One region of the Rothia sp. HMSC069C04 genome, then DNA from elsewhere that is predicted to be linked to it. Evidence: predicted binding sites of a transcription regulator. Region 1 holds the regulator's gene; the other holds the start of a gene.
The links. The regulator LexA, encoded in region 1, represses DNA repair genes until DNA is damaged. The targets are predictions, from matches to a motif close to TCGAACANNTGTTCGA.
Positions count from the first base shown of each region.

Region 2: the regulator LexA is predicted to act here: its motif matches at 1,909-1,924, upstream of HMPREF2879_RS07650 (shikimate dehydrogenase).

Region 1 covers NZ_KV810742.1:20,315-24,688, forward strand. The annotation lists gene HMPREF2879_RS05250 (type 1 glutamine amidotransferase family protein) at 1-697, opposite strand, end outside; gene HMPREF2879_RS09195 (LysM peptidoglycan-binding domain-containing protein) at 816-1,478, opposite strand; gene lexA (transcriptional repressor LexA) at 2,308-2,982, shown strand; gene HMPREF2879_RS05265 (ATP-dependent DNA helicase) at 3,228-4,374, opposite strand, start outside.
Region 2 covers NZ_KV810762.1:17,139-21,512, forward strand. The annotation lists gene alaS (alanine--tRNA ligase) at 1-36, shown strand, start outside; gene ruvX (Holliday junction resolvase RuvX) at 39-602, shown strand; gene mltG (endolytic transglycosylase MltG) at 599-1,792, shown strand; gene HMPREF2879_RS07650 (shikimate dehydrogenase) at 2,017-2,952, shown strand; gene aroC (chorismate synthase) at 3,072-4,289, shown strand; gene HMPREF2879_RS07660 (shikimate kinase) at 4,289-4,374, shown strand, end outside.

The sequences.
Region 1 (4,374 bases):
AGCGGCGCATAAACTCCGCCCCCAGCTCGCCAGAACCTACCGGGCAGAACTGCACCGCCGTCAGTGGACCGTTCTCAACCGCCGCGATATAGGCGGGCTCGGTGACAGTCCAAGTCACCGCCGGAGGGGCAATATATTCAATGCTCTGATCAAAAGCCCACTCAAAAACGCCGTGCTCAGATTTGAAGTGAGCCTCACCCTCAAGATCCTTGAGCAACGTACTATCGGAGGAAGAACGCAGGGCAGAAGCACCGGGCGCCAGGTCTCGGGCAGAAAGCTCCACGCTCTCACCGGGCCACTCCCCCATGCACTGCACCTGAACCTGCCCCATCTGCGGATGCTCCACCGTCACCGAGTCGAAGAGGCAGCTCAACGCCGCACCGGCAACCAGCACCGGACGACCGCCAGCAACACGGCGACCAATCACGCGCTCAGCGTCCTTAGCTTTCAGGTCTTCGTACGCCTCGAGAGAGCTCACACCGCCGGTCACCACCATGCCGTCAGCCTCACGCAGCTGCTCGGGCACAGCGGTCACGATAACGTCCGCCCCCGCATCCTGAAGAAGCTTCACCAGAGGACCACGAGTTCCGGGTTCCCCCAAAACGGCAACCACAGGACGAGCGGGCTGAGTGGTCTGTACAGATTCAGTTTCGACGGGTGTGGTTGCAGCGGGTGTGGGTTCAGCGGGAACAGGCATCGGTGCGCTCCTATTTCATAGGCTCAAGAATTCGACTCAAGCGCTCAGCTTGAGAGATAGCGGGTTCGGAGTCAAGACATCAACCTCATGCAGAAGCCAACCACGTACGTGTCCATGCTTAGCGCTGAGTCTGAGGAATTTCCAGACGCTGACCGGCATCAACAGAGGTGCTGGTCAACGAGTTCAACTCCATAATACGAACCACAGTATCACGGGTGTCACCCTGCGGATCCACCGCCTGAGCAATATCCCACAGGGTCTCGCCATGCTTGACCACAACGACGGTTCGAGTCACCGAAGCGTTCTCCACAGAAGCAGAAGCCGCCGGGCCAAAGAAGCTAATAGCACCGAGCACAATCAGCGCCGCCAGGGTCAGCAGAGGCAGGCCCTTCAGGAAACCGCGCGGAGTGCCAAAACGACGAATCGAAGCGGGAACCGCACGCAGAAGCTCGCCTCCCTTAGCCAGAAGAGCACTCTTCACGCTAGGCGCCTGTGCGGCAGAAGCAGCCTGCGCCTCAGAAGCTACGGAGCGAACCGACGCGGGCGCTTGGGCAGAAACAGCAGGTGCAGAAACAGCGGGAACGTGGGTAGGCTGGGCCACCTGCGCGGGACGGGGCGCATGAGCCGCACGAGAAGAGCGAACAGACTGCGAAGACGCAGGCACACGAGAACGCCCCTGCACGGTGCTGGCGGACGCAGTGCGGGCGGGGTGAAGTACCACCAAACCTGCCGGAAGGTGTGCAGAAGTGTCACGAGAAGCAAGAGGTGTTGCAGTAGTCATTGTGGTTCCTTTCTCTTAGCTCGCCCCGGGGTTACCTCGCGGGTCTAGCAATGCCGAGCGATACCCGCTCGGAGGTCCTAGTTGAGTGATAACTATGGAGTGGTGATTGTTAGGCGATAACTATTGGGTAGCTATTCTCTAGTTAGGTCAGAGCGCCGGATGCACCGGGTTGCGCTGGGTCGCCCCAACACCCCATCCCCTGCGCTCTCTCTTCGCCGGATGCTCCCTAGAGCATCCGGGGTAGATCGTGCGAAGAGAGAGGCAGAGGATTCGAATACATTCGAACACTCCTTCACTCGCCCCTCCTGGAAGACTCCGGGTCGAATCTTCGAATATTTTTCGAACATTCACCCGTAAATCCTGAATTTCAGGAGAGATTCAAGAGTATATACGAACTCTTGTTCTAAAGTCTAGCAGAGATGTACTAAAAATTTCTTCGAGTTTCGAAGAAAAAATCTAGAATATTTGTTTGAGTTTTTCGGTGTAGTGTTCTACACTGGTGTCAAGAGACGTTCCACACGCTCCTGATGAGTCCTACTCACAGCAGGTTTCTGTACCCGTTACAGCTTGGTTCTGTATCTAAATGCAGGTGCTGCTGACTGAGTTTTATAGGGCGGAGGCGCATACTCGTTGCCCGCGTATCGCTCCGGCACGGATAGAATTCCTCCACCCCCTGACGAGATAAGACCAATTTCAGCAGAACCAAAAAATTTTCAGGACACCATCGGAAAACGTGTGAAGCACCCATCCGTGCCCCGACCGGACTGTGTCTCAAACAGACTGCAGAGACCGGAATACAGAAATCGGGGCACAGACCGAAGGAAAAGAAATGGCAACAGCACCCCGTCCGGCGCTGACCGCGCGCCAGCAGAAGATTCTTGACGCGATCCGCACCGAGATTGAACAAAAGGGTTACCCGCCGTCCATGCGCCAGATTGGTGACATGGTGGGTCTTGCGTCCCTGTCTTCGGTCACTCACCAGCTCGGCCGTCTCGAGACCATGGGCTACATTCGCCGCGACCCCAAGCTCCCCCGCGCCATTGAGGTGCTGGATGAGAACGGCGTCGGCATCCACGGTAGCGCTTCCTCTTCCCTGCCCGAGCTGCCGAACTTCGAAGTCGGCGATGAGGACCTCGTACCCGTTCCCCTGGTTGGACGAATTGCAGCGGGCGGCCCCATTACCGCCGAGCAGTCCGTGGAGGATGTGCTTGCCCTGCCCCGCCAGCTGGTCGGTAACGGCAAGCTTTTCATGCTCAAGGTCAAGGGCGATTCCATGATTGACGCCGCAATCTGCGACGGCGACTGGGTGGTTGTCCGCGAGCAGCACACCGCAGACAACGGCGATATCGTTGCTGCTCTGCTCGACGATGAAGCAACCGTAAAGGTGTTCCGTCAGGTTGACGGCCACACCTGGCTCATGCCGCGCAACTCCAACTACGAGCCGATTATGGGTGACCGCGCAACCGTCATGGGTAAGGTCGTCTCCGTGCTGCGTAGTCTCTAGAAAACCACAGCCTCTAGAAGATGCAGTCTCTGAAAGACGCGGGCTCTAAACAGCCACAGCATCTCAAAGAAGCTGTTTTAAACAACACAGCCTCTAAAAGACATAGCTACGAGGCTTTTAGCTCTCTATAGAAATCACCCCGGTGATACGTAAACGTTCACGTATCACCGGGGTGATTTCTATATGTCTAAATTTATATGCCCAAAACGGGGCGGCGGCGCGGCAAGGAATGGATCTCGCCCGAGCTAACGCTCAATACTCGCCGAAAGACGAGCCAGCGCGCCGGTCACCGCGGCCTTATTTTGCGTTGACCACATCGGCGGCATCGCCTTCATCAAGAAACCGCCGTAGCGTTTAGTCGCCACGCGAGAATCCAGCACAGCCACCACGCCGCGGTCAGACACCGAACGGATCAGACGGCCCGCACCCTGCGCCATACGAATCGCCGCATGGTGAGCCGAAACCGCCATAAAGCCGTTACCGTGGTGACGGTTCACCGCCTCCGTACGAGCCTGCGCAATCGGGTCGTCCGGGCGGGGGAACGGAATGCGGTCCATCACCACCAGGCGGCACGAGTCACCGGGAACGTCCACGCCCTGCCATAGGCTCATCGTTCCAAACAGGCATGAGTCAACGTCCTCGCTGAACTCCTCCACCAGAGCCTTGAGCGAAGACTCACCCTGCAGAAGAATGTTCAGGTCGCTATGCTCACGCATGTACTCGGCGGCACGCTCAGCGGCACGCTTTGAGGAGAACAGACCCAGGGCGCCGCCCTCCGATGCCTCGCACAGCTCACGCAGACGCTCCAGCTGACCCTCGTGCACACCAAATCCCGGAGGCTTCAAATCTCCGGCAACGTACATGATGCCCTGCTTGCGGTAGTCGAAAGGTGAACCCACATCGATACTCGTCCAGCGCGGCGCACCCTCCCCTTGCAGTCCCAGGGCAGCGGTTGCAACATCAAAAGAGTCACCCACCGTCAGGGTCGCACTCGTCAAAATCACGGTGCGGTCAGCGAACAGGCCGTCACGCAACTGCAGGCCAACGCTCAACGGAGCGATATTCAGGGTCGCCGGGTCGGTATCGGAAGCAGCCACGTAGCGGCCGTTCTCCCAACCGCCCTGACGAGAAATCCACAGAACGTCCTGCTCGCCCGAAGCCTCCAGAATGCGGCTGCTCATATCGTGCACCTCAGAGACACGCGAGCGCGCCATCTGCAGGCCGGCGTCAACGTCCTGACCGTCCGGTTTGGTATCGGACAGGGCGGTGCGGGCGGCATCATTTACCGCAGAAATAGCGGTCAAAAGGCGACCGTCCAGGCCCTTCAGAAGGCCCTCGGCAAGACCCTCGAAAGCGGTCTCCAGGGTGCCGGCTGCCATTTCCAGTGCGCCG
Region 2 (4,374 bases), on a different contig from region 1:
GCTGTCCGCGACGCTATCGCACAGGCTCAGGCCTAAACATGGCAGAATTCCAGCGCGGAGTGCGGATGGGTGTCGATGTGGGTAACGCCCGCGTCGGCACCGCCCTCAGCGACCCCGACGGTATTCTCGCCACCCCGCTCAAGACGCTGCGCCGCGACGCGAAGAAGAACTCTGACCGCCGCGTTCTGCGTAAGCTGATTGAGGTGAACGAGGTGGTGGAGGTTTTCGTCGGGCTTCCGAAGACCATGCGTGGTGGGGATTCTCCCTCCACGGAGATGGCTCGGGAGTACGCTCAGGCTCTGCGCTCCGAGCTGGATGCCGAAGAGAAAACACACATTAACATTTGGCTGGTGGATGAGCGACTCACCACCGTGAGCGCTCACCGTGCACTGCACGAGGCTGGGGTTTCCAGCCGAGATTTCAAGACTATGGTTGACCAGGTGGCGGCTGTGAACATTTTGCAGTACAGCCTGGATGCCCTCAAAGCGGGGCAGTCCGTAGCCGGGTACAAGGTGAGCGATCCGGCCCACGAAGAAAACCGACCGTCCGAGTCAGAAGGGACCACGGTCGGTGCCGTCAACGAAACGGAGAACCTTCAGTGACCGAACAGAATAAACATCCCGAAGAGAGCGGGCTCGACCTCTTTAGGCCGACAGCCGAGGATGAACGTAAGGGCATCACCGGCATCACGATGGAACAGGAAATCGTGTCGGTGGCTACGTTGCGTGCGCGTAAGCGCCGCCGCCGCGCCATCATGCTGAGCGCTATTTCCTTGTTTGTGGTGGCTCTGGTCATCATTTCGGGTGCCTTGATTACTCGCTATGACCCGTTCAAGACTCGTGACTACTCGGGTGGCGGCAATGGTACGACCGTGACTTTCACGATTCGTTCTGGCCAGTCCACCGCGCAGGTGGCGCAGGAGCTTGAGGCGGCGGGCGTCATTGCTGATGCTGATAAGTTCCTTGAGGTGTACACCAAGGAGAGCAAGGGTAAGTACCTGCAGCCTGGCACCTATGAACTGCAGCAGCACATGAGCAGCTCGAGCGCGATTACGACCATTATTGATGCGAACAGCAACGTTCTGTACCTGGCGATTCCGCAGGGTAAGCGCGTGAGCGAGACCATCGATCTGATTGTTTCTGGCTCCGATGGCGCGTTCACCCGCAAGCAGGTTGAGGACGCGGTCAGCAACTACACCCAGTACGGTGTGCCGAGCAACTTCCCCTCGATTGAGGGTTGGTTGCACCCGGGTGAGTACCGCTTCCCGAAGGACACCGACATCAAGAAGGTCATTCAGACCATGGTTGATAAGACCAAGGCTGACCTGAAGGAAGCCGGCGTGAGCGGCGACCAGAAGACCTTCGAGGTTCTGACCATCGCCTCCATCGTGGAGCTTGAGGCTCAGCCGAAGGACTACGTGGCGGTTGCAGGCATCATTGAGAATCGTCTGAACAACCCCGATGGTGAGACCTCGGGTCTGATCCAGTCGGATGCGACCGTGACTTACGGTCTGGGTGTCCGTTCGTACCACCTGACTGAAGAGCAGAAGGCCGATAAGAGCAATAAGTACAACACTTATGCGAATAAGGGTCTTCCGAAGGGTCCGATTGGTTCCCCGCAGCTGGCTTCGATTAAGGCTGCTGCGGCTCCCGAGAAGAACCCGTACTACTACTGGGTGACTGTGGACCTGGATTCCGGTGAGACTAAGTACTCCCGCACGTACGCTGAGCACCAGCGTTATGTTGAAGAGTACAACCAGTGGTGTTCTAAGCACCCGAACCGCTGTAGCTAAGTTGTAGCTAATCGGTTTAGCTGGTAGCTACGATTTAGTAGCTTTGGACTGAAGGTTCCTTGCTGAGGCGGGTACCGCCTCCACGAGAGTGGGGGAGGTGCCCGCCTTTGCTGTACCCGAATATTGGTTTGTCCCTTAAAATGGGTAGAGTGCGCCTATGACCGCGGGTTCGTGGCGTGCGTGTCCGCAAGCCCCAAGCGTTGAGAGCGAAAGAGTATCTATCGATGAAGACTGAACCGTACCGTGAGGCCCCGTATCTTCGCCGCGCCTACGTGCTGGGGCACCCGATTGCGCATTCGCTGTCGCCTGCACTGCATCGTGCCGCGTATGACTTTTTGGGTGAGCAGAATTTGGGTTATAATCGCCGCGATACTCTGCCCGATGATTTGCCGGCGATTATGCACGGTGTGCGCCACCCGAAGGGTACGGAGGACGCCCCGTATATTGCGGGTCTGTCGGTGACGATGCCGTTGAAGACCGCGGTCATCAAGTATTGCGATGAGCTGAGTGAGACTGCCCTCGTGACCGGCGCGGTGAACACGGTGTATCCGCGCGGTGAGAAGGTGCTGGGCGATAACACGGACGTGATCGGCATTGTGAACGCGCTGCGCCACGCCGGTTTGGAACCGCAGCCACTCAAGGATTCTGCCGCGATTGTGGGTGGCGGAGCGACCGCTATTTCCGCCCTGACCGCTCTGCATCTGCTGGGGTATTCCCGTGTGAGCGTGTACGCCCGTTCGCTGCATAAGCTCGGTAGCGTGCAGGAGGTAGCGGACCGCCTGGGCGTTCAGCTGGAGCAGATTTCCCTGGCTGATTTGCCGCAGAATCTTGCGGAGCGCGGTCATCACCCGGTGGTGTCTACTCTTCCTGCCCATGCGGCGGATGAGTGGGCGAACCAGCTGAGCGGGCTGAAGGGCGCCTCCGCAACGCACCGGCCGGTACTGCTCGATGTTGCGTATAACCCGTGGCCTTCGGTGCTGGCGAGCGCTTGGGAGGCTAACGGCGGCACGGTGGTTTCTGGCCTGGAGATGCTGCTGTACCAGGCGGTGGAGCAGGTGCTGCTATTTACCGACCGCACCCTGTCTGAGGGTGAGCTGCTGGGCTTGGTGAATGCGATGTGCGCGGCGGTTGATCTTGCGCCTCGTGCTTCCGTTTCGTGAAAAAAGCGTGCTTTCACTCGCTCAGTAAACAGGCATTTTATACACTATTTATACACGTGAAGAATTATTATTCCTTCCTCCTGCGCTGCGGTGCGGGTGCGATGAAAAGAGGTTAACCTATGGCCCTGCGTTGGCTCACTGCCGGAGAATCCCACGGCGAGGCGCTCGTCGGCATTATTGAGGGCGTACCCGCCGGTGTGGAACTCACCAGCGACATGGTGCGTGACGCCCTGGCTCGTCGCCGCCTTGGCTACGGCCGCGGTGCCCGCATGAAGTTCGAGGAGGACCGCGTGCGCATCCTGGGCGGTGTGCGTCACGGCCTGACTCAGGGCGGCCCGGTCGCTATTGAGATTGCCAACACCGAGTGGCCCAAGTGGACTGACGTGATGAGCTCCGACCCGGTTGACCCCAAGCTGATTGAGCACCGTGCGCGTAATGCTGCGCTGACCCGCCCGCGCCCCGGTCACGCCGATTTTGCGGGTATGCAGAAGTACAACTTCTCTGAGGCTCGCCCGGTGCTGGAGCGCGCCTCCGCGCGTGAGACTGCGACCCGCGTGGCTCTTGGCGTGGTTGCCGCCCAGATTTTGAAGGCTCTAGGTGTTGAGCTGGTTTCTCACACCGTGGCTGTGGGTGGCGTGCATGCTCCCGAGGGCGCCCCGGTGCCTTCGCCTCGCAACGTTGACCAGCTGGATGCTGACCCGCTGCGCTGCTTCGACAAGGCAACCTCCGACGCGATGGTTCAGCGCGTGGACGAGGCGCACAAGGACGGCGAGACTCTCGGCGGTGTGGTTGAGGTGCTCGCGTACGGTATGCCTCCCGGACTGGGTTCGTACGTGCACTGGGACCGCCGCCTGGACGCGCGCCTTGCTGCAGCCCTGATGGGTATTCAGGCTATTAAGGGCGTTGAGGTTGGCGACGGTTTCGCGACCGCTGACCGCCCCGGCACTGCCGCTCACGACGAGATTTCCATTGGTGAGCACGGCGTTACCCGCGATACCAACCGTGCAGGTGGTATTGAGGGCGGCATGAGCATTGGCGACCTGCTGCGTGTGCGCGCGGCAATGAAGCCCATTGCGACCGTGCCGAAGGCTCTGAAGACCATTGACACTTCCACCGGTGAAGAGGCTCGCGCCCACCACCAGCGTTCGGACGTGTGTGCTGTTCCCGCCGCTGGCGTGGTGGCGGAGGCTATGGTCGCCCTGGTGCTCGCTGAGGCGGCACTGGAGAAGTTTGGTGGAGACTCGATCGGTGAGACTCGCCGCAACATGGATTCCTACCTGGACGCTATTCCGGCGTCTCTGGCGTGGGAGTCTAACGTGGCTGGTTGGGACGCGTAGTGCCCCTTCCGGCGGAGTCTGAGGGCTGCGGCGCGAAGGGTCGCGGTTCCGGGGAGGTTTCTGTGGAGCAGGGTGTTCGCCCGGT